4 regions of the Streptomyces sp. NBC_00012 genome follow, and region 3 is predicted to be linked to each of the others. Evidence: riboswitches for the same ligand, from Rfam matches in the RefSeq annotation. Region 3 holds a riboswitch; each other region holds the start of a gene.
What was found. A riboswitch is a leader RNA that binds a small molecule or an ion and turns the genes downstream of it on or off. The one in region 3 is predicted to bind cyclic di-AMP.
Positions count from the first base shown of each region.

Region 1 (6,967 bases), 6.4 Mb from region 3:
GCGGTCCGTTCCGCTCTCGGTCGAGACATCGCCGTCGACCGCGACGGCCGACCGGCTGGCCGTCCTCGCCGACCGCGGAACGACCAGGATCAGCATCGGGGTGCAGAGCTTCGTGGAGGCCGAAGCGCGGGCCGCCGTGCGCCCGCAGCGACGTGCCGACGTGGAAGCCTCGCTGGACCGGATACGTGACGCCTGCATCCCGGTCCTCAACATCGACCTGATCTACGGCATCGACGGCCAGACCGAGGAGAGCTGGCGCACCTCGCTGGACGCGGCGCTCGGCTGGCGGCCGGAGGAGCTCTACCTCTACCCGTTGTACGTGCGCCCCCTGACCGGGCTGGGACGGCTCGGTGCCGACAGCGAGGCCGCGGCGGACGCGGCCTGGGACGAGCAGCGGCTGCGCCTGTACCGCGCGGGCCGGGACCACCTCCTGGCCCACGGCTACGAGCAGGTCTCGATGCGGATGTTCCGTCGCGCCGACGCCCCTCGGGCGGACGGGCCCGACGACTACGCCTGCCAGACCGACGGCATGATCGGCCTTGGGTGCGGCGCCCGTTCGTACACCACGAAGCTGCACTACTCCTTCGACTACGCGGTGGAGATGCGGGAGGTGCGGGCGATCATCGACGGCTACACCGCCACCGAGGACTTCTCGCACGCGGAGGTCGGACGGTACGTCGACGGCGACGAGGCGCGCCGGCGCCACCTGCTCCAGTCGATGCTCCAGGCCGGGGGGCTGCCACTGACCGACTACCGGGAGCGGTTCGGCACCTCGCCGGCCGACGACTTCCCCCTTGAGCTGGCCCGGTTCGAGTCGCACGGCTGGCTCGACGCGTCGGCCGGGGCGTCCGGACTGCTGCGGCTCTCCCCCGAGGGCCTGGCCCACTCCGACGCGCTGGGACCGGAACTCTTCTCCCCCGACGTACGCGCCGCGATGGCCGCGTACGAACTGAAGTGAGCGCGCCGATGGACCTGACGATCCTCTACCGCGGGCCGCTCTCCTCGTGCGACTACGACTGTCCGTACTGCCCGTTCGCCAAGCGGCGCGACAGCCGGGAGCAGCTGCGCGCCGACCGGGCCGCGCTGGAGCGGTTCACGGCGTGGGCCGCGGCACAGACCGGTGACCGGATCTCGGTGCTGTTCACGCCGTGGGGCGAGGGCCTGGTCCGCTCCTGGTACCGCCGTGCCCTGGTCGAGCTGGCGCAGTTGCCGCACATCGGCCGGGTCGCCATCCAGACCAACATCAGCAGCCGTACGGGGTGGCTGGCCGAAGCCGGTGGGGCGGGCCGCGAGAAGATCGCGCTGTGGTGCACGTACCACCCGGGGCAGACGCCGTACGAGCGGTTCCTCGCCAAGTGCCGGGAGCTGACCGCGCTCGGCATCCGGCACAGTGTCGGAGTGGTCGGGCTCGACGGCCATCTCGACGAGGCGCGACGACTGCGCGCCGCGCTGCCGGACGAGGTCTATCTCTGGGTGAACGCGGCGGAGGGCCACACGTACACGGACGAGGAGGCGGACCGCTGGACGGCCATCGACCCGCTCTTCCCGTACAGCCGGCATCCGCACCGGTCGGCCGGGCTGCCCTGCCGGACCGGTGAGTCGGTCATCTCGGTGGACGGTGACGGCACGGTGCGGCGCTGCCATTTCGTACCGGCGGAGCTGGGCAATCTCTACGACGGGAGCTACCGGCGGGCGCTCGGTCCGCGAGCCTGTCCGCTGGCGGTCTGCGACTGCCACATCGGGTACGTGCACCTGGAGACGCTTCCGCTGTACGACGTCTTCGCGGGCGGAGTGCTGGAGCGGATCCCTGCGTCGCCGCTGCCGCTCCCGGCGTCGCCGCTGTCACTCCCGTTGTCACCCCTGCCGTTGCCCGCCTCGCCGCTGCCGTCCCCCGTGTCACCACTGCCCTCCCGCACCGGGCGGGCCTGAGTACCTGGCCCGCCCTGGTGCGGCAGTGGGTGTGCGGCCGGGGCACGCACCGATCGGCCGTCCGAGGGCTGCCCCCTCAGAGCGGCAGGAGGTCCGGGCGCTTCGCTTCGACGTGGTCGCCGGAGGACTCGCCGCGCAGCCGCCGGCCGATCCACGGCACCAGGTACTCGCGTGCCCAGTGGATGTCGTCGCGCCGCACTTCGAGGGTGCCGCGTTGTGCCTGCGGGGGCCATACCTGGTCGGGGTCGGCCGGCACGTCGATGCCGAGGACCTGGGCGGCGCGCAGCGCGACCCTGGTGTGTCCCTCGGGCGACAGGTGGAGCCGGTCGTCGTCCCAGGCCCGCCGGTCCTGGACGGACCGCAGCGACCACAGGTCCAGGACCGGGCAGTCGTAGCGGTCGGCGATGGCCCTCACATGGGCGGTGTAGGTGGCGATCTTCCCGCGCAGATGGCGCAGCACGGGAACGCCACGGGTGTCGAAGCCGGTGGTGACCATGACCGTGCCGACCGCTCGGGTCAGCTCGGCGACGGCACGCTCGAAGCGCTCGGCCACGTCGTCGGGGTCGGTGCCCGGCCGGATGATGTCGTTGCCGCCCGCGCAGAAGCTCACCAGGTCGGGTGCGAGCTCCTTGGCGCGCGGTACCTGCTCCTCGACGATCTGGTCGAGGAGGCGTCCGCGTACGGCGAGATTGGCGTACCTGAAATTCCCGTGTGCGGAACCTTCCGTGCCCGTCGCATCGGGGTCCGGGAGCTGGTCCGCGAGAAGTACCGCGAATCGGTCTGCCCAGCCGACGAAGGTCCCGTCCGGGCCGGGGTCGCCGACTCCCTCGGTGAAGCTGTCGCCAATCGCCGCGTACGACCCGATGACGCCCTGTCGGTTGTTGACGCCACGTTGATTTTTTCTCGAATCGTCTGCCACAAACGCTTATCCTGCACCGCCGAATGTGACCTACGCGACCGTAATAAGGGGTTGACGGGTGGTGAGATAGACCACCCGGTCAGTTTTTGGTAAAGGGGGAATAAGCAGAAGGGGCGGTGCGCCGCCGCGCACCGCCCCTTCCGTGTTGCTCAGGTCATGCCTGGTCGCTCAGTTGCCCGGCCGTCCGTCTCAGACGGAGATGCCGTGCGAGGCCAGGTAGGCGATCGGGTCGATGTCCGAGCCGTACGCCGGGCCCGTGCGGACCTCGAAGTGCAGGTGCGGGCCGGTGACGTTGCCGGTGGCGCCGGAGAGGCCGACCTGCTGGCCCGCGCTCACCGCCTGGCCGGCCGACACGGAGATGGAGGACAGGTGACCGTACTGCGAGTAGTGGCCGTCGGTGTGCTTGACGACGACCTGGTTGCCGTACGCGCCGCCCCAGCCGGCGGCGACGACGGTGCCGGAGGTGATGGACTTGACGCTGGTGCCGGTCGAGACGGGGAAGTCGATACCGGTGTGGCTGCCGCTGGACCAGTTGGAGCCGGAGGCGCGGTAGGCGGTGGTGTGGTTGCCGGGGACCGGGTGGACGTAACCGGAGCCGGTGCTCTGGGTGGCGGCCGGGGCGGAGGCCGGGGCCTTGGACTCCGTGGCGGCGGACGAGGACTTGGCCGGGGCGGACTTCTCGACGGCCACCGAAGGCGCCTTCGACGGGAGGGCCGAGCCGGTGCCGGCGCCGGTGGGCGCGGCGTTGCCCGCGGCCTTGCCGCCGAGGGTCAGCTTCATGCCCGGGAAGATCAGGCTGGGGTCCTCGCCGACGACCTCGCGGTTGTCCTGGTACAGCTGCTGCCAGCCGCCCTTGATCTGGTGCTCGGCGGCGATCTTCGACAGGTAGTCGCCGGAGACGACGGAGTACGTCGTGGTGGCGGCCTGCTTCTGCGCGACCGGGGCGGCGTGCGTGGCGGCGGCCGGCTGCGGCGCGGCGGCCGGGACGGCCTGCTCCGCGGCCTGGGCACCGGTGGCGCCGAGCAGCGGCAGTGCGACGACGGCGCCGCCGGCGCTGACCGCGGCGACGCCACGCGCGATGGTGCTGAGCTTGGGACGACGGTGCTTACCCGATATGGGCATGGCGTAATTCCTCTCCGGCGCCTGCGAGGTGAGCTGTCGGGTTCGGGCTGGAGATGCCCGGCCGCACTGAGTGCGTCTTAACCCCGAGCCGGCCGGATTTCTCCGATCGGCGGCTTACCTGGTTCCCCCGCTCCTGCCACACGATGAGTGGATGTGAATTCCGGGCGGCGGCAGGATTAGGCGGTCCGACCGGATTGACGGTGACCGTAAGCGAGTCGGGACGACGAGAACAAGCCACAGGTTCCACGCCGGAATCCGCGCCGGGAAATCGGCGCGGAATTCCGGTCACACTCCGTGGATTAAGGATCTTGAATTTCCGCACCGCGCACGGATTACCCGACTCGCCCTTCGCCACACACCGTCACGGATATGATCCCGCTCACGAGGCGACCGCCATGTCCCTTACGAACAGGCCATGTTCGGGCAAATGGCCGTATTACGGACATAAGGCGCATCATGCCCGTCGGAGCCTCAGCACCCGCGCGTCGAGATCGCCCCGGAGTCCGGAGTGCAGCCCCTGATGCAGCAGTACCGAACCGTGGTGCACCGCCCCCGTGTCCAGGCAGGTGTAGGTCGCCTCGGGGTCGAGCCCGCGCAGCCGCAGGACCGGTGGCCGCTCCCCGTACCGCTGCGCCTCCAGCCACATCAGGACCACGGCGTCGTCCCCGTGGACGTACTGGACCGCGCTCAGTCCGCCGCGCGGCTCACGCAGCCGGTACAGCGCGCCCTGCTGCACGACCGGGCGGATCTCCTTGTAGAGGTCCACCCAGGCCCGCGCCTCCGCCAGCTCCTGGTCGCTCCATTCGGCAAGGTCCCCGCCGACCCCGAGCACACCGGCCATCGCGCTCACGAAACGGAAGCGCAGCGAGCTGACCCTGCCGTTGAGCTGGTCGTTCGGGCTGTCGGTGACCCAGGCGGCCATCACCCGGGCCGGGTGGATGTGCCCGAATCCCTCCTGGATGGCGAGCCGGTCGAGCGGGTCGGTGTTGTCGGAGGTCCACACCTGGTCCGTACGGGACAGGATCCCCAGGTCGATCCGGCCGCCGCCGCCCGAGCAGGACTCGAACGCGACCGTGGGATGTGCGGCCCTGAGCCGGTCGATCAGCGCGTACAGGGCATCCACGTGGTCGATCCAGAGCTTCTGCGGGTACTCCTCGCCCGGCCAGCCCGCATCGGTGAAACAGCGGTTGAAATCCCATTTCACGTAGTCGACGGGCGTTTCGGAGAGCAGCGTATCCAGCTGCTCCCACAGATATGCCTGCACATCCGGACGGGCCAGATTGAGCACCAGCTGGTTGCGGTATTCCGTCCGCGCCCGCCCGGGGAAGTGCTGCACCCAGTCGGGATGTGCTCGATAGAGATCACTGTCAGCGTTGACCATTTCCGGCTCGACCCAGATACCGAACTGCATGCCGAACCCGTGCACTTCGTCGGCGAGTGGCTTCAGCCCGCCGGGGAAGCGGTCCGGATTCGGCGTCCAGTCGCCGAGCCCGGCCCGGTCGCTGGTCCGCTGCCCGAACCACGCGTCGTCCACGACGAACAGTTCGACGCCCATCGCGGCGGCCCGCTCGGCGAGGGCTCGCTGCTTGTCCAGCGAGATGTCGAAGCCCGTCGCCTCCCAGGAGTTGTAGAGCACCGGCCGCACGTCCTCCGCGCCCGGGATCACATGGGCCAGCTGCCAGGCGTGCCAGGCGCGGCTCGCCCCGCCGAACCCCTGCCCGCTCCACAGGCCGGCGAAGACGGGCGTGGTGTACGACTCCCCCGGCGCCAGCCGCAACAGTCCGGAGTCGTCGTAGCCGGCGCCGCCGGTGATCTGTACGAGCCCGTCGGGCAGCCGCTGCACGGAGATCCTCCACGACCCGGACCAGCCGAGCGCGCAGCCGTACACCTCGCCGTTCTCCTCGGTCGCGGCGCCGTCGGCGTCCAGCGCGACCCACGGCAGGAACTGATGGCCGGTGTGGCCCCGCCTGCTGGAGATGACGCTCTCGCCATGGAGCAGCTCCGCCCGCGCGAGCCGGGATTCCGCCGCCCAGCGCCCGTGCAGCCGGCTCAGCCGCCAGCCGTCGCGGGCGGGCAGCGACCAGGCGGCCGCGTCTGCGCGCAGCAGTTCCAGCGGCGGGCCATCCGGTCCGGCGTGGGCGACGGTGGCCCAGCGCTCCACGACGTCGGAGTCGTCCCGCATCCGGTAGTGCAGGGTCAGGGCGAGCCGGTGCACGGAGTCGGTGAAGCCGATCCGCAGCTCGTCCCCGTCCACCTCGGCGGTATCGAAGGTCCACTCGGTGCCCCGGACCTGCGGGGTGCGTACCGAGAGGGCCGGGCGGACGAACCTGGGCCCGCCCTCCACCGGATACTCCTCCCGGCCGTCGAGGTGGGACTCGAAGGCCCTGAAGGGCAGCTCCGGTGCGGCGGCCAGCGCCTCGGCCGCCGCGAGGCCGATTCTCGGCCCCCAGTGCAGATGGACCAGCTCGTCCTGCTCGGTCAGCCGCAGTGCGTAGCTGCTGCTCGCCCCGGTGAGCAGCCAGGTCCGGCCGGTATTGCCCGTCTCGATCATCGCATCCCCACATTCGAACAGTTCCGCACATCATCGACCATCGGCGGGGCGTGGGCAACGGCCTGGCGAGGAATTGGCCGGACGGATTCGCCGCGGGAGAACCGGAGTTCACCCGGGTATCGACAGGGAATGGCCGAGATGATTGCCTGAGGAATCGATGTCGTATCGTCGCGGGAGTGGCCTTGCCTGCGACTCGCGCCGGCACCAGACACTCCAGGAGTCACCGTGACGCAGCAGTCGCCGCAGATCCCGTCGACGGAACCCGAGCTGGCGGGTGTCCGCAACTTCCGCGATGTGGGCGGGCTGCCCACCGTGGACGGGCGACGGGTGCGGCACGGGGGGCTCTTCCGCAGCGGTCACCTCGCGCACGCCACCGCCGAGGACGCCTCGTTCCTGGGCGGCCTCGGTCTGCACACGGTCTTCGACTTCCGCAACGCGGCCGACCG
Region 1 is NZ_CP108309.1:1,283,075-1,290,041, forward strand. It holds gene OHA19_RS06070 (STM4012 family radical SAM protein) at 1-958, shown strand, start outside; gene OHA19_RS06075 (STM4011 family radical SAM protein) at 967-1,929, shown strand; gene OHA19_RS06080 (SGNH/GDSL hydrolase family protein) at 2,006-2,848, opposite strand; gene OHA19_RS06085 (peptidoglycan DD-metalloendopeptidase family protein) at 3,038-3,970, opposite strand; cyclic di-AMP (ydaO/yuaA leader) riboswitch at 3,976-4,153, opposite strand; gene OHA19_RS06090 (alpha-galactosidase) at 4,425-6,521, opposite strand; gene OHA19_RS06095 (tyrosine-protein phosphatase) at 6,747-6,967, shown strand, end outside.
Region 1: it holds a riboswitch for cyclic di-AMP, as region 3 does, so the genes downstream of both, OHA19_RS06085 (peptidoglycan DD-metalloendopeptidase family protein) here and OHA19_RS34825 (C40 family peptidase) in region 3, are expected to answer to the same signal.

Region 2 (6,967 bases), 5.4 Mb from region 3:
GCCGCGCTGGACGGCGAGGGACTCCGCTGTCGGTTCGAGGTCAAGGGTGAGGTGGACGGAGCCGTCCTCGAAGCTGCGCTGCTGGGTGTAGCCGGCGTCCCGGAACACCTTGATCATCTTGGTGTTGGCGGGCAGCACCTCGGCGGCGAAGCGGCGGATGCCGCGCTCGCGGGCGACGGCGGCGATGTGTTCGAGGAGCGCCGAGGCCACGCCGCGTCCCTGGTGCGCGTCCTGGACGAGGAAGGCGACCTCGGCCTCGTCGGCGGGGGCGGAGGCGGGCCTGCCGCGCTCGTCGATCCGGTCGTAGCGGACGGTCGCGATGAACTCGCCGCCGACCGTGACGGCGAGCCCCACCCGGTCGACGTAGTCGTGATGGGTGAAGCGGTGCACGTCCCGGTCGGACAGCCGTGGGTGCGGCGCGAAGAACCGGTAGTACTTCGACTCGTCGGAGACCTGCTCGTAGAAACTGACCAGCAGTTCGGCGTCGTCCGTGGTGATGGGCCTGATGCGCGCGGTGCCTCCGTCGCGGAGCACCACGTCCGCTTCCCAGTGGTCGGGATAAGCGTGATGCGGACTCTGCTCCGGCGCGGGCTGCATGGGCAAAGAGTACGGCTCCGTCAGCGGTCGCGTAGGTCCCGGGGCCGGGGCAGTCTGAGAGGGCCGATCGGCGGGGCCGCAGGCATCGCGGGCTGCTCCCGGGGTCGGCCGGAGCACTGCGCACCGCGTGAGAGACTGGTCTAGACAACTGTTGATTCGTGAAGGGCAGAACCATGGCTGAGCGCCGCGTCAACGTCGGTTGGGCCGAGGGCCTGCACGCCCGCCCCGCTTCCATCTTCGTCCGTGCCGCCACGGCTTCCGGCGTCCCCATGACGATCGCCAAGGCCGACGGCAACCCGGTGAACGCAGCCTCCATGCTCGCGGTCCTCGGTCTCGGCGCGCAGGGTGGCGAGGAGATCGTGCTCGCATCCGAGGCCGACAACTCCGAAGCCGCCCTGGACCGCCTGGCGAAGCTCGTCACCGAGGGGCTCGAGGAGCTCCCGGAGACCGTCTGAACCATGCTCCGAGAGAGAGCCGTGGCACCCTGGAACGGGGCCACGGCTCTTTTGTTTCCGGAACGGGCCGCTTTGTTTCCGGAACGGGCCGCCCGGCGGAAATCCGGATGACCGAGATGCGGGGAGTCGGAATTCGAGCAGCAGACCTCGGCCACCCGGGATCCCAGCGCGCGAAATTCGGTCGGGGCGAAATGCGGGACGACCGGCCGGGGAACATCCCGAGCAACTACCTGACCGGGAAAATCCCGAGCAATTACTTCTCTTGTATACGGCGCAATTGTTAATGCCGGGCGCCCGCCGTGTTTACGGAATGTTGCGAGGTCCTCACCCGGCCGGCGCGGGGAGCGGCGGGCCACCGTCGCAACCGGTGCGCGGCCGCTGCCCGTTCCGCGTGGTGCGCTGCCAGCGCCCTGGCACGTTCCGCGTCGCCGCGCGCCACCGCGTCCACGATGGCCCCGTGCTCGGCCCAGGAGTCCACCGGGCGGGCGGGCTGCTCGACCGCGTACATCCAGGCGATCTTGTGTCGCAGCTGGGTGAGCAGCGCGATCAGGCCGGGACTGCCGGAGGCCTGCGCCAGTGTCTCGTGGAACCAGCCGCCCAGTGCGCGCAGGTCCTCGCCCTCACCGCACCGGGCCCGGTCCTGGCCGAGCCGCACGAGCCCGCGGAGCACCTTGAGGTGAGCCTCGGTGCGGCGCTGCGCGGCACGGGCGGCACCCAGCGGCTCCAGCAGTGTGCGGACCTCCAGGAGGTCGGCCGCCTCCAGCTCGGTGGGCTCGGCGACACAGGCGCCCGCATGCCGGCGGGTGACCACGAAGCCCTCGGACTCCAGGGTGCGCAGCGCCTCCCGCACCGGGACGCGGGAGACCCCGTAACGGCGGGCCAGCAACTCCTCCGTGAGACGACTGCCGCGTTCGAAGACACCGGAGACGATGTCGTCACGGATCGCCGTGCATACCGAATGCGCCGGAATGCGCATGTCCGAACCTCCGCCTCAATCCCCGCGAAACGCGGCCGGCCGACGCCGGTTACGCGACCCTATTGCAATGCGGCTGCATTTCCGATGCCGGGCGGAAATCAATGAATATCTTTTGGCCACGGGGCGGTCGGCGGGCAGTCGTACCCCGCGGGCAGGCGGCGGGAATACCGAAGGCCCCGGCGCGCTGCCGGGGCCTTCGACGAGGTGGTGCGGTGGAGCGTCGGTCAGACGTTGACGCCGTGGGCGCGCAGGTACACGACCGGGTCCATGTCGGAGCCGTACGACGGCGTCGTCCGGGCCTCGAAGTGGAGGTGCGGTCCGGTGGAGTTGCCGGTGGAGCCGGAGAGGCCGATCTGCTGGCCCGCGCCGACGCTCTGGCCTACGGAGACCCCGATCGAGGAGAGGTGGCCGTACTGCGTGTACGTGCCGTCCGTCATCCGAAGCACGATGTTGTTGCCGTACGCGCCGCCCCAGCCCGCCTCGACGACCGTGCCAGCGCCGACGGCGACGACGGAGCTGCCGGACGCGGCGTGGAAGTCGATGCCCGAGTGGCTGCCGGAGGACCAGAGCGAGCCGCTGGACTTGTAGCCGGTGGAGACGTACGAACCGGCGACCGGGAGCTGGAAGGCGCCCAGTCGGGTGCGCTCGGCGGACCGGGCGGCGCGGGCCTTCTCGGCGCGGGCCTCGGCGGCGCGCTTCGCTTCGGCCCTGGCCTTCGCCGCTGCCTTGGCCTTCGCCTCGGCCTTCTTCTTGGCCTCGGCCTTCCGGTGGGCCTCGGCCTTCGCCTTCGCCGCGGCGTCGGCCTGATGCTGCTGGGCGTCGGCCTGGGCGTCGATCCGGTCGGCAAGGGTCTTGTCGATGGCGATGACCTGGTTGAGGCCGGTCTCGCTCGCGGAGGGGGCGTCGGAGTCCGCAGCGAAGGCGGGAGCGGCCAGGCCGCCGATGACGCCGGTGGTGGCCAGAGCCGCGACGCCGACAACCTTCGCGCTGCCGCGCGTCAGTCGGCTCGGGGCACGGTGCTTCCCGGTGGCACGGGTGAACGCCATGGAGTGGCTGATCCTTTCCTTCCTTCTCGCCTACCGGGTTAGCTGACGGGTTCGGAGCAGGAAGGTCTCCTACGGACACCCCGGCCCGTCCGGGCTCAGGCATCCGATTCACCCCAGGGACTGCGTGGGTCCCCGGCTCCCCAGGCTCGCGCCTGACGGGGACTCGGCGATGACTGTCCGGTACGTCGCGGATGCGGCATACGAGTGACGGGCAGTCGAACCGACGCTAAGCGGGGTTACTTTCATTCACCAAACGGACGGGCCGCTTTGTAGCGCATCCCACAGGGCAGACAGGCAACCTCCCACCCAGAACGGACAAAAGGGAAGGCCCTGGCGAGATCGCACTCGCAAGGACCTTCCCTTTTGTCCCGATATCTTGCGATAAGGCGAGGGGAAGCGGCCGGGGCGGGGCCGTCGACCGGCCCCGTCCTGACGCCCGCCGGGCCGGTCGTCAGCCGGTGACCACCGATACCTCGCCGATGCCCAGCGCCCGGACGGGCTCCTCGATCCGTGCCGCGTCGCCGACGAGGATCGTGACCAGCCGGTCACCCGGGAAGGCGTTGACTACCGCCGCGGTCGCCTCGACCGTGCCGGTCTCCGCGAGCCGGGCGTACAGCTGCGCCTGGTAGTCGTCGGGGAGGTGCTGCTCGACCTGGTCGGCGAGGGTGCCCGCGACGGAGGCCGCCGTCTCGAACTTCAGGGGCGCCACACCCACGAGGTTCTGCACGGCCGTCTCGCGCTCCGCGTCGGTCAGGCCCTCGGCCGCCAGGGTCCGCAGGACGGTCCACAGGTCCTTGAGCGCCGGCTCGGTGGACTCCGTGTCCACCGACCCGCTGATGGCGAGCATCGCGGCGCCGGTCGCCCCCGAGGCGGAGTCCGGGGCCGACGACCGCAGCACCTGGCCGAAGGCCCGTACGCCGTACGTGTAGCCCTTCTCCTCGCGCAGCACCCGGTCGAGACGGGAGGTGAGGGTGCCGCCCAGGCAGTACGTGCCGAGCACCTGGGCCGGCCACACGCTGTCGTGCCGGTCGGCGCCGATCCGGCCGATCAGCAGCTGCGTCTGCACCGCGCCCGGACGGTCGACGATCACCACCCGCCCGGTGTCGTCTGCGGTGATCGGCGGGGCGGGGCGGGGCGCGGCGGTGTCCCCCGACCAGTCACCGAGGGTGTCGGCGAGCAGGGCGTCCAGGTCGATGCCGGTGAGGTCCCCGACAACCACGGCGGTCGCCGTGGACGGCCGGACGTGGGCGTCGAAGAAGGCGCGCACGGCGGCCGAGTCGATCCGCTCCACCGTCTCCTCGGTGCCCTGGCGCGGGCGCGACATCCGCGCCGTGGCCGGGAAGAGCTCCTTGGAGAGCTGCTTGGCGGCGCGCCGGGCCGGGTTGGCCTGCTCGTGCGGGATCTCGTCGAGCCGGTTGCGCACCAGCCGCTCGATCTCGCTCTCGGCGAAGGCGGGCGCCCGCAGCGCCTCGGCGACCAGCGCGAGGGCCTTGGCCAGCCGGGAGGCCGGGACCTCCAGGGAGACCCTGACGCCGGGGTGGTCGGCGTGCGCGTCGAGAGTGGCGCCGCAGCGCTCCAGCTCGGCGGCGAACTCCTCCGCGGTGTGCTTGTCGGTGCCCTCGTTCAGCGCCCGCGACATGATCGTGGCCACGCCGTCGAGGCCCTGGGGCTCGGCGTCCAGCGGGGCGTCGAGGAAGATCTCGACGGCCACGACCTGCTGACCGGGGCGGTGGCAGCGCAGCACCGTGAGGCCATTGGGCAGGGCGCCGCGCTCGGGCGCGGGGAAGGCCCAGGGGCGGGCGACGCCGGGGACCGGCTGTGGGTGGTACTGCATCGAAACTCCAGTCGCGGCAGCGTCGGTCACTGGTCCGCCCCCTCGTGCGCGTCGGTGTCGGTCTCGTCGGTGTCCGCTGCGTCAGCTGACTCTGCCGGTTCGACCGGCTCGTAGACCAGCACCGCACGGTTGTCGGGGCGCAGCTGGGCCTTGGCGGCCGCCTGGACCTCCTCCGCGGAGACATCGAGCACCCGCTGAACAGCGGTCAGGGCGAGCTGCGGGTCGCCGAACAGCACGGCGAACCGGCACAGTTCGTCGGCGCGGCCGGCGACCGTACCGAGGCGGTCCAGCCACTCGCGCTCCAACTGGGCCTGCGCGCGCTCCATTTCCTCGGGCGTGGGGCCCTCGGCGGCGAACCGGGCGAGCTCCTCGTCGACCGCGGCCTCGACCTGCGGCACCTCGACGCCGCCGGACATCTTGACGTCCAGCCAGCCCAGCGAGGGCGCACCGGCCAGCCGCAACAGCCCGAACCCGGCCGCCACGGCCGTACGGTCACGGCGCACCAGGCGATTGTGCAGCCGCGACGACTCCCCGCCGCCGAGCACGGTCAGCGCGAGGTCCGCCGCGTCGCACTCGCGGGTGCCGTCGTGCGGCAGCCGGTAGGCGGCCATCAGCGCGCGTGCCGGGACCTCCTCGCGCACCTCCTCGCGCAGCTGCTCGCCGATGATCTCGGGGAGCGTGCCGTCGCGCGGCGGCTGCTTGCCGTCGTGGGACGGGATGGAGCCGAAGTACTTCTCGATCCAGGCGAGGGTCTGCTCGGGGTCGATGTCGCCGACGACCGAGAGCACCGCGTTGTTGGGCGCGTAGTACGTACGGAAGAAGGTGCGCGCGTCCTCCAGGGTCGCGGCGTCCAGGTCGGCCATCGAGCCGATCGGGGTGTGGTGGTACGGGTGGCCCTCGGGGTAGGCCAGTGCCGTCAGCTTCTCGAACGCCGTGCCGTAGGGGACGTTGTCGTAACGCTGGCGGCGCTCGTTCTTGACGACGTCGCGCTGGTTCTCCATCGACTCTTCGTCGAGTGCGGCGAGCAGCGAGCCCATGCGGTCGGCTTCCAGCCACAGGGCCAGCTCCAGCTGGTGCGTGGGCATGGTCTCGAAGTAGTTGGTGCGCTCGAAGCTGGTGGTCCCGTTGAGCGAGCCGCCTGCCCCCTGCACCAGCTCGAAGTGGCCGTTCCCCTTGACCTGGCCGGAGCCCTGGAACATCAGGTGCTCGAAGAGGTGAGCCAGACCGGTACGCCCCTTGACCTCGTGGCGGGAACCGACGTCGTACCAGAGGCAGACCGCGGCGACCGGGGTCAGATGGTCCTCGGAGAGCACCACGCGCAGGCCGTTGGCCAGGCGGTGCTCGGTCGCTGTCAAGCCGCCGGAGCCGGCCTGAGCGGTGGCCGTGTGACCCATGGGCATGTACGTCCCTTCGATCGCGATACTGGATTTCCTGCGAGACCTGCCACCTTAAGCAAGCGCGCGGACACCTGGCGAAGTTCCCATATCGCGGAAGTTCGCGTGAAAGGGGGGCGCATCCCCCGCGCGGCGGGGCGCGAAAGCGCCTCGGCCGGGGCCCGGAACACCCCTTGGGACGGGTCGAGGTCGGCGATGTCAGTGCGGCGGTCCACAATGGTCCGCGTCAGAACCTGAGGTTGCCCGAACAGAATCCGTGAAGGAGTCGCAGCAGCGATGGCCCGCCGCAGCACGAAGACCCCGCCGCCGGACGACTTCGAGGAGAAGATCCTCGACATCGACGTCGTCGACGAAATGCAGGGCTCCTTCCTCGAGTACGCGTACTCGGTGATCTACTCACGGGCCCTGCCCGATGCCCGTGACGGCATGAAGCCGGTGCACCGCCGCATCGTGTACCAGATGAACGAGATGGGCCTGCGCCCCGATCGCGGCTTCGTGAAGTGCGCCCGCGTGGTCGGCGAGGTCATGGGTAAATTGCACCCGCACGGGGACGCGTCGATCTACGACGCGCTGGTCCGTCTGGCGCAGCCGTTCTCCATGCGGCTCCCCCTGGTCGACGGCCACGGCAACTTCGGCTCGCTCGGAAACGACGACCCGCCGGCCGC
Region 2 is NZ_CP108309.1:2,265,681-2,272,647, forward strand. It holds gene OHA19_RS10440 (GNAT family N-acetyltransferase) at 1-597, opposite strand, end outside; gene OHA19_RS10445 (HPr family phosphocarrier protein) at 771-1,052, shown strand; gene OHA19_RS10450 (GntR family transcriptional regulator) at 1,333-2,028, opposite strand; gene OHA19_RS10455 (M23 family metallopeptidase) at 2,253-3,074, opposite strand; cyclic di-AMP (ydaO/yuaA leader) riboswitch at 3,088-3,253, opposite strand; gene OHA19_RS10460 (M16 family metallopeptidase) at 3,526-4,908, opposite strand; gene OHA19_RS10465 (M16 family metallopeptidase) at 4,935-6,308, opposite strand; gene OHA19_RS10470 (DNA topoisomerase (ATP-hydrolyzing) subunit A) at 6,579-6,967, shown strand, end outside.
Region 2: it holds a riboswitch for cyclic di-AMP, as region 3 does, so the genes downstream of both, OHA19_RS10455 (M23 family metallopeptidase) here and OHA19_RS34825 (C40 family peptidase) in region 3, are expected to answer to the same signal.

Region 3 (6,967 bases):
CCTGGGCGTGCTGGGGGCCGGTGGCCGAGGGGCGCCGGCCGCCGCCGGTCTCGCGGGCGACGAGGGAATCGTCACCACACTCACCCTCTCCAAGTCCCTGGGCAGCCAGGGTGGAGCGGTCCTCGGCCCGGCCCGGGTCATCGAACACCTCGTCAACACGGCCCGGACGTTCATCTTCGACACCGGCCTCGCACCGGCCGCGGCGGGCGCCGCGCTCGCGAGCCTTGGGCTGCTGCGCCGCGAACCGGAACGGGCCGCCCGGGCCCGTGCGGTCGCCGCGACGCTGTACGAGCGGCTCACCGGGGCCGGTCTGACCGCCGTGCGGCCGGACGCGGCCGTGGTCTCGGTGCGAGCCCCCTCGGCGGATGCGGCGGTCCGCTGGGCAGCCGACTGCCGAACCGCCGGCATCGCGGTGGGCTGCTTCCGGCCCCCGTCGGTGCCGGACGGTGTGTCCCGGCTGCGGCTGACGGCGCGGGCCGATCTGACCGAGGAACAGATCGCCACCGCCGTGTCGGTCGTACGGCGGACCGCGCCCGTCAGCTGACCGGACCCCGGTGCAGGCCGGCGACGAACGAGGTCCAGGCCGCCGCGGAGAACCGCAGCGGTGGCCTGGACGTGTCCTTGGAGTCGCGCACGGCCAGCCGTCCGGCACCGAACGGTGCGGCCTCCACACAGTTGTTCATACCCGTGCTGCGGCTGCTGCGCCGCCACCGTAAGCCGTGCTGTACGAGGCAATCCGACATGACGCCCCCCTCGGGCGGTCCGGGGTCACTGACCACCGCGATCGATCGCGGCGATGAGATCCAACGAGTGCTCCGGCGACAGCGCGTGAGCCTGCATCGTGCGGAAGGCCGAGCTGTACGCCTCGAGGTCTTCTTTCCGCTCCAGGTAGAGGCTACTCGTCAAATGATCGAGAACGACCACATCCAGATCAGAAGTGCTCGGAAATGAGAAGATAACGAAAGGTCCGGTGAGGCCTGCGTAGGCGCCCATCGAGAACGGCAGCAACTGAAGTTGCACATGGGGCAGTTGGGCCACCCGGGTCAGATGGCGCAGTTGCTCCCGCATCACCCGGCAACCACCGACCTCGCGCCGTAGTACCGCTTCGTCGAGCACCGCGCTCAACCGCAGCGGCGGATCGGTCCGCAGCACCCCCTGCCTGGCGAGCCGCACCTCCACCAGGGAGTCCAGCTGACCGGCCTGCAACCCGTCCAGCGAGGCCCGGGTCACCACACGCGCGTAGTCGGCAGTCTGCAGCAGACCCGGCACCACCGAGGTTTCCAGCGTGCGCGCGGTCCGAGCCTGGGACTCCAGACTGATGAAGTCGCGGTACTGGGGCGGGATCAGGCCTCGATAGGCGTGCCACCACCCGGTGCCGCCACCACCCGCCGAACCCGCCAACGCGGCCAGGAGATCCCGCAACCGGGTGTCGTCCACGCCGTAGGCGTCCAGCAGCCGGGTCACATCGGCCGGCCGCACCCCGCTCACCCCGGTCTCGATCCGGCTCACCTTCGACTGGTGCCAGCCGAGCATCCGCGCCGCGTCCCGACTGGTCAGTCCCGCCGCGTGGCGCAGACTCCGGAGCTCCTCCCCGAGCTTGCGGCGCCTGACCGCAGGACCGTGCTGCATCCGCGACCTCCCTCCCTCATCCGTCGAGCGGACAGTGTGCCGCCCACATACGGTCTTGCGTGGCAGGGTTCACCGCTTCGAGCGACAGATATATGCATATCTTGGCGGATCGCCGTCACAGAGGGCAGCATCAATGGCAATCTGGCGCGAAGCGCAACCTGTACCGATCGCGGGTCGGTACAGGTGGGAAAGGGACGGCTCGCCATGGCAGACCATCAGGAAGCAAACGTCACTCTGCCGAGCGAGCCGGTCTCGGTCTCGGCAGCCCGCAGGTACGTGGCCCGGGTGCTCACCGACTGGGGCCTGGCCACCGACACCGATTTCGCCGACAGTATCCAGCTCATCGTCTCGGAGCTCGCGACCAACGCCGTCCAGCACACCTTCGGGCAGTCGCCCACGTTCACCGTGGACCTCAGGCTGGAGCGGGAGGAACAGCTTCACCTCGGGGTGACGGACAGTCACCCCCGCTGGCCCAGGCGACTGCCCGCCGCTGTCCAGCAGGACAACGGGCGCGGCATGGTGATCATCCGTGCTCTGGCCCAGCAGTGCGGAGGCCGGCTGACCGTCACCCCCACCGCCGACGGCGGCAAGACGGTGTGGATCGCGCTTCCGTGGAGCATCCCCGTGCAGAGCTGACCGACATGGTCACCCCTCGCCGCCCGGCCGCTGCGCCGACCCCGCCCTCCCGAACCCGCTGCGCAACAGGGCCTGGAGCGTCGCCGCCGCGGCGCTCGCCCGGTCTCCGCGGTGCACCACCGAGATCGTCCGCCGGAAGGAAGCGGGATCCAGCCGCCGTACGGACAGCGGAGTCGGTGACATCGCGGCGACCATCTCGGGGACGACTGCCATCCCGATGCCCGCACTGACCAGCGCGCACACCAGCGCATAGCCGGGCGACTCACAGACCACGGCGGGTGTCGCCCCGGCCTCGGCCAGCGCCTGCTCGACCCCGCGGCGCGGCGGATGCGTGGGCGCGCTGCTGATCAGCGGCCGGCCCGCCAGTTCCGTCACCGGCAGTCTCCCGCTGCCCTCGGACAGCATCTGGCCGACCGCCGTGATCAGGACCAGCTCCTCGACCAGCAGCGGTTCGTCGAAGACCCCGGCGGGCCAGGGCGTCGCGGCGGACGGCTCGTAGACATGGGTCAGCGCCAGATCGACCTCGCCGGCGGCCACCGCCGCCACGCCCTGGGGCGGCTCGTACTCGGTGACCGCCAGCTCCACATCCGGGTGTGCGCGGCGGAAGGCGCTCAGCACCGGCGGCAGCAGATGCATGCCGGCCGTGGTGAACGTGCCGACCCGCAGGCGCCCGCCGGACAGTCCGGAGAGACGGGCCAGCTCATGGCGGGCCTGGTCCATCTCGTCGAGGATGCGCCGGGCACGTCCGGCCAGCAGCTCGCCCGCGGCCGTGAGCCGGGCTCCTCGGTGGTGGCGTACCAGCAGTGCGGCGCCCGCCTCCCGCTCCAGCTTGGCGATCTGTTGGGAGAGGGCCGGCGCGGTGTAGCCCAGCCGCGCGGCGGCCCGGGTGATCGATCCGGCCTCCGCGACCGCCACCAGCGCCGCGAGCCTTGTCGGGTCGTACATTAAGCGTTCCTTTTGGCAGGCCCAGAAGATTGCAAGTACACGCTAAAGGCTCCGCCGGGTCAGGGTGGACCCATGGACGTACAACTGATCGCCTTCATCGGGGTCGCCGCAGGAATGGTCGCGCTGCCGGGCGCGGACTTCACCGTCGTGGTACGCAACGCGCTCGCCTCCCGCAGCGCGGGGGTGGCCAGCGCGCTGGGTGTGGCCGGGGGGCTGCTGGTGCACACCGCCCTGGCCGTCGCAGGGCTCGCCGCGGTGCTGGTGGCGGTGCCCGCGCTCCTGCGTACCGTCCAGCTGCTCGGCGGGGCCTACGTCCTGTACCTCGGCTTCAGCGCCCTGCGCGCGGCCCGGCGCCGCACCCCGGACGGGGACGGGCCCGAGGAGCGGCGCGCGGACCAGGGACGCGTGCGCGCACTGCGGCAGGGCTTCCTGACCAACGCGCTCAATCCCAAGGCGCCGGTGCTCTTCCTGAGCCTGTTGCCGCAGTTCGTCCCCGACGGGCAGCCGCCGCTGCCCAGGACCCTGCTGCTCGCGGCGATCGTCGTCGCGATGGCGCTGGTCTGGTTTCCGGTGGTGGCGCTCCTCGTGGACCGGCTGGGGCGGTGGCTGCGCCGGCCGCGTACCGCACGCGCCATCGAGGGCGGCAGCGGCGCGGCGCTCACCGCACTGGGTCTGGTGCTGGTGACCGGCCCGCTGCCGCACTGACGGCGGGATGGATCTGCGGCCCCGCCTCAGCGGACCCGGCCGTAGTAGACGCTCTTGGTCCAGATCTTCTCCAGCCGCACCACGGCGCCGGTCCTCGGCGAATGCCAGATCTTGCCCTTACCGGCATAGATCCCCACGTGGTAGACGCTGCGGCCGTAGTGGAAGAACACCAGATCGCCGCGTTGGCGGTGCGAGGCGGAGATGTGCCGGGTCCGGTTGTACTGCTGCTGGGCGGTGCGGGGAAGCTTCTTGCCCGCCTTCTTGAACGAATAGAGCGTCAGCCCCGAGCAGTCGAAGCGGTTGGGGCCGGTCGCCCCCCACCCGTAGGGCGATCCCTTCTTCGATGCCGCGACGTTGAGCGCCTTCATCGGCAGAGTCGCCGCCTGGGCGTCCGTCGCGGCGCCCGGGGCGAACATGGTGCCGCCGACGGCGGCGAGCGTGAGAACCGAGGCCGTACCGGCCCGGACGAGCAGAGACGGGACATGAACCTGCGCAGTCATGCGCAACCCTTCGTCAGCCGCCTGTGAAGGATGACCTGTCGGGTTCGGGCTGGCGAAGTTGCCCGGCCGCGTTCGGCGGCTTCACCCCGAGGGTCGACCGATGTTCAGGTCGACCCGTTGTGCTCGGGTCCTCCACTCCTGCCGATCCACTTCTGTCGACCAGGCATCCGGACGGCGGCAGGACTCGGCGTCCGCCCGGACCGCCCCGCCGCGGTGGCGGGGGCTTGTCGTCCCAGGGATCTTGACTCACCGCCTGCCGGATTTCCGAGCTGAAACAGGGATATGTGAGGCTCCTCACGACTGATCCATTCAGGTGGACATGATGATTCTTGACGATCCGTCGGTGATTCGGACCGGGTTCGTACCAGGGGCGGAAGGGTGGATTCCGTTCACTGTCCACGCGTAAACCGCAAGTTGAGCGGTCCCTCGCACGGGGGACTTCCTACGCCGAACGAGCGAGGAATTTCGGTGGCCCGTCGGGCGTGTCGGGTACGGAAGTCGGGTGATGGCCGGCGGACGGCGGGGCAACGGGAGTTGGGCGGGCCCGCCGTCCGCATACGGCGCAAGAGTCGGTCAACTGGCCGGAGCGGGGGGTACGGTGACGCGTCCGGCCCGCCGCTCCCCGTCCAGTACGCGCAGCGCACGGGCGAGCGTGGCGGCGTGGATCCGTGCCTCGCCGCGCTCGTGCATTAATGCGAGGGCGTCCCGCAGCGCCCGTGACTGCGCGACGAGTGCCTGTGCGGCGCGCAGTGCGCCGTAGGTGTCGCTGCCGCGGGCCGGGTTGATCCGGCCTACCTGGTCGAGGACTTCGAGGTAGTGGTCGATGAACTCCCCCTCGGCGCGGGTCAGTGCGGGCAGGGGCGGGAACTCCGGTGGTCGCATCGGGTGTTCACCTCGCGCCGTGCGGCGGGAGAGAGGAATTCCGGTTCTCCAGGACATGATCCACCAGCCCGTACGCCTTGGCGCCCGCCGCGTCGAGGATGAGGTCGCGTTCGGTGTCGTCGGTGATCTGCTCCTCGGTGCGGCCCGTGTGACGGGCCAACAGCGCGGTGAGCATCGCGCGGACCCGTTCCAGTTCCCGTGCCTCGATCTCCAGGTCGGACGGCTGGCCCCGCAGCGGCTCGGTGAGCTCGGGCTGCCGCACGACGACCCTCGCCCCGGGCAGTGCGTGCCGCCGGCCGGGAGCGCCCGCGGCGAGCAGTGCGGAGGCACAGGAACCGGCCTGTCCGAGACAGAAGGTCTCCACCTCGCAAGTGAGGTACTGCATCGTGTCGTAGATCGCGGACATGGCTCCGAAGGAGCCGCCGGGCGAGTTGATGTACAGCGATACGGGCCGGTCCGGGGCGTCATGCTCCAGGTACATGAGCTGCGCGATCAGATCGCAGGCCGCGGCGTCGTCGACCGGGGTGCCGAGGAAGACGATCCGTTCGGACAGCAGCTTGGAGTACGGGTCGAGGGTGCGGGTCCCGTTGGTCGTGCGCTCGGTGAACTCGGGCAGTACATGGCGGGCGGTGGGACGGAACAGCATGGCGATGCCTCTCCTCCGGGTCTGCGCGGGCGTCTGTGCGGGGGTGCACTGGCTTCCGTAAAAAATGTACAGGACGTACAGAAGATTAGGATGGCATGCCCGGCCCATGCAGCGAGGAGGACATCCGGCACGCCGTCGACGGCAAGAACCTCGCCGCCATTCGAAAGCCAGTCGAGGCCGCAGGTCATCCCGTCACCTTCTGGGAGGAGCTGCCGCCTTACCGGCATGGCGGCCCGACGGAGGGTGCACAGCTTCAGGGCGAGCAATGACGGGCGAGCGGGCCCCGCCCGTATTTCGTTCCTTATGCGGTGCGGTTGTGACGCGTCACAAAGATGCCGACCGGAGTCGCGGTCGGTCCGCGAGTGCTAGCTCCTTGCTCCGGAGTTGCCGCTCTGACCTTGAGGTCCTGTTCTTCCTGGGGCGGGCAAGACTCGAAAAGCGGGGGAAGAGCCGACGACGTGGTCCCGTTATGGCTGCGCCGGGGAGGTGAGTGCCGGGGCCGTTCTCGCGCGCGGAGCGCAGGTTCTGTGTCTCGTGCCTGTTGTCTGTGTGCTTGCACCCTCCTTCCGAGGGGCGATGAACTGGAGGAAGGGTGCTGTGATGGAACCTGATGGCGATGTGATCGTGGAGCTGATGGCCGACCATCGTGAGCTGGAGGCGTTGTTTTCGCAGATCGAGTTGCAGCCGGTTGATCATCCGCAGCGCCGGTTGCTGGCCGACCGTCTGACCGCGGAACTGGTCCGGCACACAGTCGCCGAGGAACTGCACCTCTACCCCGTGGTCCGCGCGCACGTGGCGCACGGTGCGGCCTTGGCGGACAAGGAACTCGCCGATCACGCCAGAGTCGAGCGCATGCTCAAGGACCTCGAAGACCTGAGCGTCGAAGATCCTCAGTTCAACGACACGATCGCGAAGCTCAAGTTCGAGGTCGCCTTCCATATGCGCGACGAAGAGCATGAACTGTTCCCGAAACTCGCAGCTGCCCTCCCGCCCGAGAAGCTGGACGAACTCGGCCGACTGGTGC
Region 3 is NZ_CP108309.1:7,667,851-7,674,817, forward strand. It holds gene OHA19_RS34795 (8-amino-7-oxononanoate synthase) at 1-544, shown strand, start outside; gene OHA19_RS34800 (DUF397 domain-containing protein) at 537-743, opposite strand; gene OHA19_RS34805 (helix-turn-helix domain-containing protein) at 769-1,629, opposite strand; gene OHA19_RS34810 (ATP-binding protein) at 1,834-2,265, shown strand; gene OHA19_RS34815 (LysR family transcriptional regulator) at 2,275-3,210, opposite strand; gene OHA19_RS34820 (LysE family translocator) at 3,283-3,915, shown strand; gene OHA19_RS34825 (C40 family peptidase) at 3,942-4,415, opposite strand; cyclic di-AMP (ydaO/yuaA leader) riboswitch at 4,419-4,591, opposite strand; gene OHA19_RS34830 (hypothetical protein) at 4,989-5,297, opposite strand; gene OHA19_RS34835 (ATP-dependent Clp protease proteolytic subunit) at 5,305-5,940, opposite strand; gene OHA19_RS34840 (hypothetical protein) at 6,039-6,212, shown strand; gene OHA19_RS34845 (hemerythrin domain-containing protein) at 6,544-6,967, shown strand, end outside.

Region 4 (6,967 bases), 4.1 Mb from region 3:
ACTCGGCGAGCGTGCCCGTCCCAGCGCCGGTGCCGGGTGCCGTGTCCGCGCCGTCCTCGCCCGCCGCGCCGGCCGCTCCCTGCTCCTGCTCGAATTCGAGGGCCACGGCGGCCAGTTCCTGAAGGTTCTCGATCCGGGTCTCGTCCTGCGGGTCTGTGGACGCCTGGAGCTCGGCGAGGTAGCCGGTGCGCTCCAGGACGGCCTCCAGGACCACGGCGGGGCCCGCGCCCGACTCGACGATCGTGCGCAGCTCCTCCATCAGCGTGTTGAACCGCTTGACCGCGTTGGCCGACCGGGCCGCCATGCCGTACGCCTCGTCGACCCGGCGCAGCGCCTGCGGGAAGGTGATCTTCTCGCGCATGGACAGCGCGTCGATCATCGCCTCGGCGCGGTCGCCGATGCCGCGCTTGGGCACGTTGAGGATGCGGCGCAGCGGGACGGTGTCCTCCGGATTGGCGAGGACGCGCAGGTAGGCCAGGATGTCCCGGACCTCCTTGCGCTCGTAGAAGCGCACGCCGCCGACGACCTTGTAGGGCAGGCCTACGCGGATGAAGATCTCCTCGAAGACGCGGGACTGCGCGTTCGTACGGTAGAAGATCGCGACGTCACCGGCCTTGGCGTCGCCCGCGTCGGTGAGCCGGTCGATCTCGTCGGCGACGAACTGTGCCTCGTCGTGCTCGGTGTCGGCGACGTAGCCGGTGATGCGGGCGCCCGTGCCGGCCTTGGTCCAGAGGTTCTTGGGGCGACGGCTCTCGTTGCGCTCGATGACCGCGTTGGCGGCGGACAGGATCGTCTGCGTGGAGCGGTAGTTCTGCTCCAGGAGGATCGTCGTCGCGTTCGGATAGTCCTCCTCGAACTGGAGGATGTTGCGGATGGTCGCGCCGCGGAAGGCGTAGATCGACTGGTCCGCGTCGCCCACGACGCACAGCTCGGCCGGGGCGTCGCTCTCGCCCGCCGGGCCGACCAGCTCGCGCACGAGGGTGTACTGGGCGTGGTTGGTGTCCTGGTACTCGTCGACCAGGACGTGGCGGAAGCGGCGGCGGTAGTGCTCGGCGACGTCCGGGAACGCCTGGAGCAGGTGGACCGTCGTCATGATGATGTCGTCGAAGTCCAGCGCGTTGGCCTCGCGCAGCCGGGACTGGTACATCGCGTAGGCCTGGGCGAGGGTCTTCTCGAAACCGTCGGCCGCCTGGCCGGCGAAGGTCTCCTCGTCGATCAGTTCGTTCTTCAGGTTGGAGACCTTGGCGGTGAACGACTTCGGCGGGAAGCGCTTCGGGTCGAGGTCGAGATCGCGGCAGACCAGGGCCATCAGCCGCTTGGAGTCGGCGGCGTCGTAGATCGAGAACGACGAGGTGAAGCCGAGCCGCTTCGACTCGCGGCGCAGGATGCGCACACAGGCGCTGTGGAAGGTCATGACCCACATGGCGTTGGCGCGCGGTCCGACGAGCTGCTCGACGCGCTCCTTCATCTCGCCCGCGGCCTTGTTGGTGAAGGTGATCGCCAGGATCTGGCCGGGGTGCACCCCGCGCTCCGCGAGGAGGTGGGCGATCCGGTGGGTCAGCACCCGGGTCTTGCCCGAGCCGGCCCCGGCGACGATGAGCAGCGGGGAGCCCGCGTGGACGACGGCGGCGCGCTGCTCGGTGTTCAGCCCGTCGAGGAGCGCCGCGGAGTCGATGACGGGGCGGTGCGCGCCGTCGCGGTAGTAGGCGTCCCTGGGCGGCGGGGGCCCGTCGAACACGCCCGCGAAGAGGTCCTCCGGCACCTCTTCGGGTGCGGAGTCCTCGGGGGGCGGCGGGGGCTCTTCCTCCGTGTTCTGGAGGCCGGCCAGGAAGCTGTCGTCAAAGAGGCTGCTCATCGCTAGTCGAGTCTAGGGCGCCGGACCGACAGGCGTCGGCCGCATGGCGAACCACGCATCGCGACGGACACCCAGCGGAGGTGCGCGCCCACAGCGGGTGAGGAATTCCCGGTCCCCATCGCCCACTCCGACAAGGTCACGAAAACGTATCGGGCATATCGAACATCAACCTTCACAGCAGCACCATGGGTTGGCTACCGTGCTCGACCGGGCGGCCCGTACCCCCTTGAGGCGAACCACGCCGAGCGGGCGCCTCCGCCGAATCCGGGCTGCCCCCGAGGGAGCTCGGAACCGGGGACCCACACGCAGTACTGGGGTGAATCGGTCCTTATCCCCCACTCGGACCGTAGGGCAGCCTTCCGTTCCGCCCGAACCCGACAGCTAACCCGGTAGGCGGTCCACGGAAGGAGATGCCGCCTTGGCATCCCATCGCAAGCCGCGCACCCGGGTGCGCACCACCGCACCGGCCGTCGGGCTCACCACGGCGGCCCTGGCGTCCGTGACGCTGCTCTCCACGCAGAGCGCCATGGCCGCGCCCGATCCCAAGCCCAGCGTCGAGGACGTACAGAAGAAGGTCGACGACCTCTACCGGCAGGCGGGCACCGCGACCCAGCAGTACAACCAGGCGAAGGAGGCCTCCGCCGCCCAGCGCGGCAAGGTCGACGCCCTGCTGGACGACGTCGCCGAGCGCGCCGACAAGCTGAACGACGCCCGCAGGACGCTCGGCACCTACGCGGCCGCGCAGTACCGCAGCGGCTCCATCACACCGAGCGCCACGTTCTTCCTGGCCGACGACCCGCAGTCGTACTTCGACCAGAGCCAGTTGATGGACCGGATGACCAGCCGGCAGCAGAAGGCGATCACGGACTTCCGTACGCAGCAGGCCAGAACGGCGAAGAAGCGGGCCGAGGCGGTGCGGAGCCTGGAGACGCTGACGACGACGCAGAACACACTGCGCACCAGCAAGCAGAACGTCCAGACGAAGCTGGGCGAGGCGCGCACGCTGCTGTCGAAGCTGACCGCCGAGGAGAAGGCGCGGCTCGCGGAGATCGAGCGCAAGAAGGAGGCGGAGGCCAAGCGCAAGGCCGAGGAGCTGGCGAAGCGGCAGGCCGCCGCGAAGGCCGAGGCGGACCGCAAGGCCGAGGAGGCCGCGAAGGAGTCGGGCGGCGGCAGCGGCGCGGGGACGGGGTCCGGAACCGGCTCGGACAGCGGCTCCACCACCAAGGCGGAGAAGGTCCTCGCCTTCGCCAGGGACCAGATCGGCAAGCCGTACGTCTGGGGCGCGACGGGCCCGGCGTCGTACGACTGCTCCGGGCTCACCCAGGCCGCGTGGAAGTCCGCGGGCGTGGACATACCGCGCACCACCTGGGACCAGGTCAAGATCGGCACCCGGGTCGCCACGGCGGACCTGCGGCCGGGAGACCTCGTCTTCTTCTACGACGACATCAGCCACGTCGGCATCTACAAGGGCGACGGGATGATGATCCACGCGCCGAAGCCCGGGGCGAACGTGCGCGAGGAGTCGATCTACTACATGCCGATCTACGGCAGCGTGCGGCCCGCTTAGCCGGCCTCCGCGCGCCGTGCCGCCCCGGTGCCGAGACGGCACGGCGCGGGCGGGATCAGGTCCAGAGCGTGGCGATGAAGATGTTGAGCATCGTCAGTCCGCCCACCGCCGCGAAGGCGCCCTTGTCGACCTTCTCCTCGTCCCGCTTGATGTAGACGAGCGCGAGGACGACGACCAGGACCAGCAGCTTGACGCCGATCTTGATGTTGTTGACATGGTTGCCGTCGGCCTGGTTGAGCCCGACCAGTGCGACACCGGTGACCAGCATGGTCAGCGCACCGTGCAGCATCGCCGGGACGAACCGGGCCGTGCCCGCGCCCATCGCCTTCATCTGGGTCAGGAAACCGCCCAGCAGGGAGGCGATTCCGATGATGTGCAGGGCGACGAAGACATGAATGAGTACGTCCATGAGGCCGCAGCCTAGCCCCGGCCATATCACCCCCCGGCAGGCAGGTGTGCCTTCCTGACCACTTCACTCGCGTCTGTACCAATTGCCTGACTCTGGTGCAATTTTTCCGATCACTCGACGCCATTGCCACGCCAAATTCAGACAATAAGCGTCATTACGACTCCTGCCTGTGCCCCGGGATTAGCGTCGCTGACCAGACGACCGGCTCACCTCCGCTCCGTACGCGGACGGCGCACCGGTCGCCCCGCCGAGAGTTGCGGCGGGCCCGTCGGTAGCCCCCGGCGGGCAGTCGTCAGGAAGGACGCACGCCCTCGTGGCAGCGCATCGAAAACCCAAGCAGCGCTTGTACACCGGCCCTGCTGCCCGCACCGCGGCGACCCTCGCCCTCACCGGGGCCGCCACCGCCGCCGTGCTGCCCGGCCCGGCGCACGCCGACCCGCAGCGCACCCCCGCCCAGGTCAAGGCCGAGGTGGACCGGCTGCACCACGACGCGGAGGTCGCCACCGAGCAGTACAACGGCGCGAAGGAGAAGGCGTCCGCCGCCGAGGACGCCCTCGACGACCTGCGCGACGAGGCCGCCCGCAGGACCGGGCGCCTCAACGCCTCGCGCGACGCACTGGGTTCGTTCGCCGCCGCGCAGTACCGCTCCGGCGGCCTCTCCACGTCCGTGCAGCTGGCGCTCTCCTCCGACCCCGACCAGTACCTGGAGCGGGCGTCGTACGCGGACCGGATGGGCGACCGCCAGGCCGCCGCGCTCGGCAAGGTCCGGCGACAGGTCGCCCAGATCGCCACACTGCGCTCACAGGCCAAGGGGGAGCTGGCCGCGCTCACCTCCCGCCGGGCCGAGCTGAAGAAGCACAAGGCGACGATCACCACCAAGCTGGCCGACGCCCGGCGACTGCTCGACCGGCTGACCCCGCCCGAGCGCACCGCCTACGAGAACGCCGGCCACGGATCGGCCGACGGCACCCGTTTCGCCGGTCACGCCGACCGCTCCGCCGCGCGCGGCGCCGTCCGGGCGCCGAACGCCCGCGCCGCCGAGGCCGTCGCCTTCGCGTACGGGGCGCTCGGCAAGCCGTACGTCTGGGGCGCCACCGGCCCCTCCTCGTTCGACTGCTCCGGGCTCACCCAGGCCGCCTGGCGCTCCGCCGGTGTCTCGCTCCCCCGGACCACGTACACCCAGATCAACGCGGGACGGCGCATCTCGCGCTCCGAACTCGCACCGGGCGACCTGGTGTTCTTCTACTCCGGCATCAGCCATGTCGGGCTGTACATCGGCAACGGGCAGATGATCCACGCCCCGCGCACCGGGTCACCGGTCCGGATCGCGCCGATCGACCAAATGCCCTTCGCCGGGGCCACCCGGGTGGCATAGGCTCCCGTCCCCGATCCGGGTCGGCCCGCCACCGAAGCAATCGTCTTCGGGCCGATCCGTCATCGGAGCAACCGCCTTCGGGCCGGACCGCCATCGGACCGGCCCGCCGTCGCCCGACCGGCCAAAGGACCACCCCACATGCCCATGGACGCCGATGTCCAGACCCATGCCCGTACGCTCGCCCAGCGCTCCCCGGACCACCTCCGGGTCGGACCGTTCACCGTCCACTACAACCCGAACTGGTCGCTCAAGTACGCCAATTACGCCATCCCCGACCAGGACGCCGAGCCGACACCCGCCGATATCGACGCGCTGATCGCGGCGTTCCGCGAGCACGACCGGCTGCCCCGGCTGGAGTTCCTGCCCGGCTCGGCGCCGGCGGTCGAACCCGCGCTGCTCGCCGCCGGGTTCACCGTCGAGAACCGGGCCCCGGTCATGGCCTGCGCACCGGACGAGCTGCGGATACCGAAGCCGGTGCGCTCCCTCACGATCGCCGAACCGGCCACCGACGCGGAGTTCGACGCCGCCGCGCTCGTCCAGCACCACGGCTACGGCGGGACCGGCGAACCCGAGGGCGGCATGGCCGACTGGCTGCGCACCGCGGCCCGGGACGGCGGGGTCGCCGCCCTCGCCACGGTCGACGGCGTGCCGGCGGGCGCGGGCGGCTGCTCCGTCCCGGTCGACGGCCTCACCGAGCTGGCCGGTCTCGCCGTGGCCGACGCCTACCGCCGCCGCGGCATCGGCGCCGCGCTCTCCGCGCATCTGACCGCGACCGCCTTCGGGCGCGGCTGCCGGGTGGTGTGGCTGGAGCCGGGCGACGCCGACGTGGAGCGGATCTACGCGGGCATCGGCTACCGCAGGGTCGGCGAGAAGCTGAACATCTCGCTCGAACCGGCCTGACGCACCCGCCGCCCTTCGGCCGGCTCAGACCAGCCGTCGCGCCGTCGCCCACCGGGTCAGCTCGTGGCGGTTGGAGAGCTGGAGCTTGCGCAGCACCGCCGAGACGTGCGACTCGACGGTCTTCACCGAGATGAAGAGCTGCTTGGCGATCTCCTTGTAGGCGTAGCCCCGGGCGATCAGCCGCAGCACCTCGCGCTCGCGCTGGGTGAGGCGGTCCAGGTCCTCGTCGACCGGCGGCGCGTCCGTGGAGGCGAAGGCGTCGAGGACGAAGCCGGCCAGCCGGGGCGAGAACACCGCGTCGCCGTCCTGGACCCGGAAGACCGAGTCGACCAGGTCGGCGCCCGTGATGGTCTTGGTGACATAGCCGCGGGCGCCGCCGCGAATGACGCCGATGACGTCCTCGGCGGCGTCCGACACGGACAGCGCCAGGAACCGCACCGGGTTCTCGACGGCCCCCATCAGCGGGGCGCAGCGGCGCAGCACCTCGACGCCGCCGCCGCCGGGCAGGTGCACGTCGAGCAGGACGACCTCGGGGCGGGTCGCCGTGATGACGGTGACCGCCTGGTCGACGTCGGCGGCCTCGCCGATCACCTCGACGCCGGTCTCCTCGGTGCGGCCGATCTCGGCCTGGACTCCGGTGCGGAACATCCGGTGGTCGTCGACGAGCACGACCCGTACCCGGCGCTCCGGGCCCCCGGTCGCCTCAGTGATCTTGGTCATCGCTCGCCCTCTCCATCTCCAGCTCGACTTCCGTGCCCCCACCGGGCACCGAACGCAGCCGCGCCGTACCGCCGTTGCGCTGCATCCGGCCGATGATCGATTCTCGTACGCCCATTCTGTCCCCCGGCACGGAGTCCAGGT
Region 4 is NZ_CP108309.1:3,545,388-3,552,354, forward strand. It holds gene pcrA (DNA helicase PcrA) at 1-1,855, opposite strand, end outside; cyclic di-AMP (ydaO/yuaA leader) riboswitch at 2,102-2,267, shown strand; gene OHA19_RS16070 (NlpC/P60 family protein) at 2,274-3,422, shown strand; gene OHA19_RS16075 (hypothetical protein) at 3,478-3,831, opposite strand; gene OHA19_RS16080 (NlpC/P60 family protein) at 4,145-5,206, shown strand; gene OHA19_RS16085 (GNAT family N-acetyltransferase) at 5,345-6,106, shown strand; gene OHA19_RS16090 (LuxR C-terminal-related transcriptional regulator) at 6,131-6,826, opposite strand; gene OHA19_RS16095 (PspC domain-containing protein) at 6,810-6,967, opposite strand, start outside.
Region 4: it holds a riboswitch for cyclic di-AMP, as region 3 does, so the genes downstream of both, OHA19_RS16070 (NlpC/P60 family protein) here and OHA19_RS34825 (C40 family peptidase) in region 3, are expected to answer to the same signal.